DNA from 2 places in the Lysinibacillus sp. FSL W8-0992 genome. Region 2 is predicted to be linked to the other one. Evidence: riboswitches for the same ligand, from Rfam matches in the RefSeq annotation. Region 2 holds a riboswitch; the other holds the start of a gene.

Region 1 (2,207 bases), 300 kb from region 2:
ATCGGCTCTACTCCTAGCAATTCGGCTGCTATTTTTGCCCCAGGTTCTTCTGATGCATGAGAAGGTATGATATAGTCTTGTACTTTTGGTTCAAGCTCATATGCAATTAGTGCAGCTACTGTAGAAATAAAGCCATCAATTACAACTGGTTTGCGATTTGCGGCAGCCGCAAGGATTACTCCAGCCATAGCCCCTATTTCTAACCCACCAACTTTTGCAAGTATATCGATTGCATCATGACGATTAGGTTTGTTTATTTCGATAGCCTTTTGAATAACAGCTACTTTATGTTCAATTCCTCCTGACCCTAGCCCTGCACCGAATCCCGTCACTTCATGCGGGTGACAAGCATGAAGTACTGATAATATAGCTGCACTAGGTGTTGTATTGCCAATCCCCATTTCACCAGTACCAAGAACATTTGCCCCTTTTGCTATTTCTGATGTCGCTATTTCTATGCCTACTTCAATTGATTGGACTGCTTCTTCCCTCGTCATCGCCGGACCTTTCGCCATATTGTCCGTACCGTATTTAATTTTTTTAATTAAAACACCAGCATCAAGCGGAATATCCTCTTTGACACCGACGTCCACCGTTACAATTTTTGCATTTGTTATTTTAGCAATAGCACAAACACCTGTTACCCCTTTAGGAAAATTCAATGTTTGAAAAAATGTTACGTTTTGTGGATTCGATGTTACCCCTTCGTCACAAACACCGTGATCTGCCGCACATACGATGATCACTTTGTTATCGAGTTTAGGATATAGTTCTCCCGTAATCCCAGTTAGTTGTATAGCAAGCGACTCCAGCTTCCCTAAACTGCTCGGTGGCTTGCTAAGAGAATCTATACGTTCCTTCGCATTTTCCATCATTTTGTTGTTAGTACGTTGAATGTGTTGAATCGTTTGTTGTAGCAATTGCATCATCATCTCTCCTTTTTTTAGCCTTTTACATAAAAGAATGAAAAAAATAGAAAAGCCTGTAGTTTATTTCATAACAAATAAACTACAGACTTTTCCATCGTCCATATCATCCGAAGCAATTAGGCAGGTCTCCTGGCTCAATCTCAACATTTTATAGAACCTTCCCAGCCATCGCTAGTGGTATTCTCTATAAAACTCCATTTTACAGTGGTGGGACCGCTAAAGCATTTCACTTTATTCCCTATTCTCCCAAAGTGGGCACCTAATGCTTTTATGTAATTACTTTAAATTTACGACAAAGTTTTTTGAGTGTCAATATTGTTAAAAGTTTTGGTAACAGCACTTTTTGCATTGCCATCATTTAATATAAACAAAAAAAATGAGGTATTTAACAACTGACTTGTTAAATACCTTCATCTTTACATTATTTAAATTCTAATTCCCCATCATAGGCAAGCATGCCGCCTTCAAGATTTGTTACATCAAAGCCTTGTGCTTCTAAATAAGCACATGCATTTGCCGAGCGTCCGCCAGCTTTACATACGATAATATAAGGCTTAGATCTATCTATCTCATCTAAACGCTCTGGAATTGTTCCAAGCGCTATATGCTTAGCACCAGGAATGACACCTTGTGCTACCTCATCATCTTCTCGCACATCAATAATGTATAGGTCTTCGTTAGCATCTAGTTGTTCTAATAATTGCGTTGTATCCATTGATTTCATCTTTATAGTCCTCCAATATATCAATTTCCTATTACATTATAGCGTGAACGAAAAAAAACAGCTAGTGATGTAGCACTAGCTGCTTAAAATGACTCTATTCTTCTGTCTCTAAAAATTCGACTTGCTTTGCTGGAACGAAAGTAGAAATTGCGTGTTTGTAAATGAGATGCTGTTTGCTTTCAGCATCAACTAATAATACTGTAAAGTTGTCATAGGATTTCACTGTTCCTTTTAACTGGAACCCGTTTAACAGAAACACAGTTACAAAAACACTGTTTTTACGTAGATGGTTCAAAAACGTATCTTGCAAATTGATTGATTTCATAGATTGCGCCTCCCCTACTCTCTTTCTACCTCTTCATTCCTATAGTAGCATGTTATACCAATTTATCAATTAGTAATTTTTAGAAATTATTAAAGTTTTTAGTCTTTTTCAATAAAATGAATGTCCATCTTATTACGGAAATAAGTAAGTTGTCTTTTCGCGTAGCGACGAGAATTTTGTTTTAAACTTTCAATTGCTTCTTCTAATGTGCATCGACCATCTAAGTAAT
Region 2 (2,207 bases):
ACTCCACCTCCAAGGCGAGATAGCTCCAAACAATAACCAATATTTTCAGCAATACTATTCATTGAATCGTCCATTGATAGTTTAAAGCAGCTTACTAATTCGCCACGTGCTTTTTTCCCACTGTTTAATGCAGTTGGCGTTGCTGGTTGGTACGCTTCCATCATTGCCTCAACAGAACGTTCTGCTAACACAGTGTTCCCTTGTGCTAAATATAAAGCGATGATAACAATACGATCTTCATATTTTTCTAAAATTTCTTCTCCGTCACGACTTTTCATTGCGTAGCTATCATAAAATTTACTCGCACTCATAAATGAAGGGAAACGGAAATTGTAATCGTATGCTTTTTTGTATAGATGTTTAATAAAATCTATATCATACATGTCAATAAATTGTTTCTCATAGTAACCCTCATCGACTAAATAGCGAATTTTTTCTTCAATATCAATAAAATAACGTAGACGCACATTTACATATTCTAAAAAATAACGGCGTGTTGCTTCACGGTCCTTTTCAAGCTCTAATTGACCTGTCGTGCTATAGCGATTAAGCACCTCATTATTAAGCTTTAAATATGTTTTCATCCCTTCACCCTCGTTTCATAAAACATTTGTATTACTTCATAATCAGCCTGATATCCCCGTAAATCTAATTTACATACTAACGGGACCTTATAGGCTTCTGCAATTTTCTCACCAGCTCCGCCAAACACATGGTGTCCAAAATTACTATTACCACTAACAGCTACTCCCTTGCAAAATTCCTTGTTTTGCTCTAAAAAGCGGGCTACTTTTGCAGGAATATCACCTAAGCCGTCTGTGTATGTTATTAAAAGATAGGGCTCAGTCAACAATAATCCTTCATATATTTCAATTGACTCACCATCTAATTTAGTAACAATACTTCGCACATTACCTGTACGACTGGCATAAACGATCATATTGCAATCATCTCAATTTGAGAAACGATTTCTTTGACATCTCCTATAAATGTGTCATTTACTTCAAGAACAGGCACACTTAAAAAGCCTGCGTCCATAATTTTTTGTTTTGCTTGTTCGTCATGATCAATATTCACAATTTCTGCCTCAAGTCCTGCACGTTGTAATTCCGATTTGACCCAAAGACATTTTGGGCATATAGTTTTAGTATAAAGTTTCATTTTAAATTCCCTCTTTTCATAATATAAAAAGGCTATCTCTCGGGAGAGACAGCCTAAGTTAGAAACGTAAAAAAGCCAAAGAATAGTCACGTCCCCATTTCTTATTCCCCGAAGAAAGGTTGATTTGTTTTATGATAGGCAGGTCTCCTGGCTTTGCTTCATTCTCTGATATCCTTCCCATACCAACGCACAGTGGATTAAATCATCGTCAGCTTAACAGTTGCGGGGACAGCGTCGGATATACCGAACTTCCCTATTAAACTACATATAGTAGTACCTACATAAAACGAACACAATATATTGTTATTGAACACAATTAAGTGTACCATCCTTCAAGTAAAAAGTAAATCCAGAAAAGTGAATTCTTTATAGTGTAACTTTTCATTATATTCTTTAGGAAGAACAAACTGTTAATAAATGAAAACGACTAGCTAGTTAAGCATAATAAACAACATAGTTAGTAGTTCCAAAGAAGTATAGCTTGATTTATAGAGACTATTCATAGAATCTCCAGGAATTATTATGCTACCTACTGCAGCCTATATTAAACTGAAGATTATATTTAATATACTTCTTAATATAAGTTTATATCTGTTAAACCATTTTAGCCACTATCGTAAGCCCTATTACTTTTTAGAAAAAAGATTTTAAAATGAACCTGCCGTATGTTCGATTTCATTTTTAATCATTTTGTAGCGATCAAACCTGTCTTTGTTGTTTTGCACTCGTTTGCTTTTCTAATTAAAAACAAATAGCCATCTGACATCAATGAAATCTCGACATCAGATGGCAATATAAGTTTTAAGCATGACTACACGTAAAGGTACCGACTAGCTCAGTTATGAGCTGGAATAAATGATTCAACAATTGCAGCTAAAGCTTGAATGGTATCATAGCTATCACCTGGAAACTCCGATTGGGCAAAGTCGACTTGAAGTTCCTCACACAATCTATGACACTCATATCCTACTTCAAAATAGGACTCAATATCCGCTGAAAGGGAAAGGAGCTCACAAGTGACGATACCTTGAGCACCCTCGCCTTGC

The links. A riboswitch is a leader RNA that binds a small molecule or an ion and turns the genes downstream of it on or off. The one in region 2 is predicted to bind cobalamin.
Region 1: it holds a riboswitch for cobalamin, as region 2 does, so the genes downstream of both, cobT (nicotinate-nucleotide--dimethylbenzimidazole phosphoribosyltransferase) here and NSQ74_RS18835 (glutaredoxin family protein) in region 2, are expected to answer to the same signal.

What each region holds. Positions count from the first base shown of each region.
Region 1 is NZ_JBBOZQ010000001.1:4,053,986-4,056,192, forward strand. It holds gene cobT (nicotinate-nucleotide--dimethylbenzimidazole phosphoribosyltransferase) at 1-926, opposite strand, end outside; cobalamin riboswitch at 1,032-1,207, opposite strand; gene NSQ74_RS20330 (rhodanese-like domain-containing protein) at 1,351-1,653, opposite strand; gene hfq (RNA chaperone Hfq) at 1,748-1,978, opposite strand; gene miaA (tRNA (adenosine(37)-N6)-dimethylallyltransferase MiaA) at 2,077-2,207, opposite strand, start outside.
Region 2 is NZ_JBBOZQ010000001.1:3,750,380-3,752,586, forward strand. It holds gene nrdE (class 1b ribonucleoside-diphosphate reductase subunit alpha) at 1-584, opposite strand, end outside; gene nrdI (class Ib ribonucleoside-diphosphate reductase assembly flavoprotein NrdI) at 581-940, opposite strand; gene NSQ74_RS18835 (glutaredoxin family protein) at 937-1,161, opposite strand; cobalamin riboswitch at 1,281-1,457, opposite strand; gene NSQ74_RS18840 (ferrochelatase) at 1,997-2,207, opposite strand, start outside.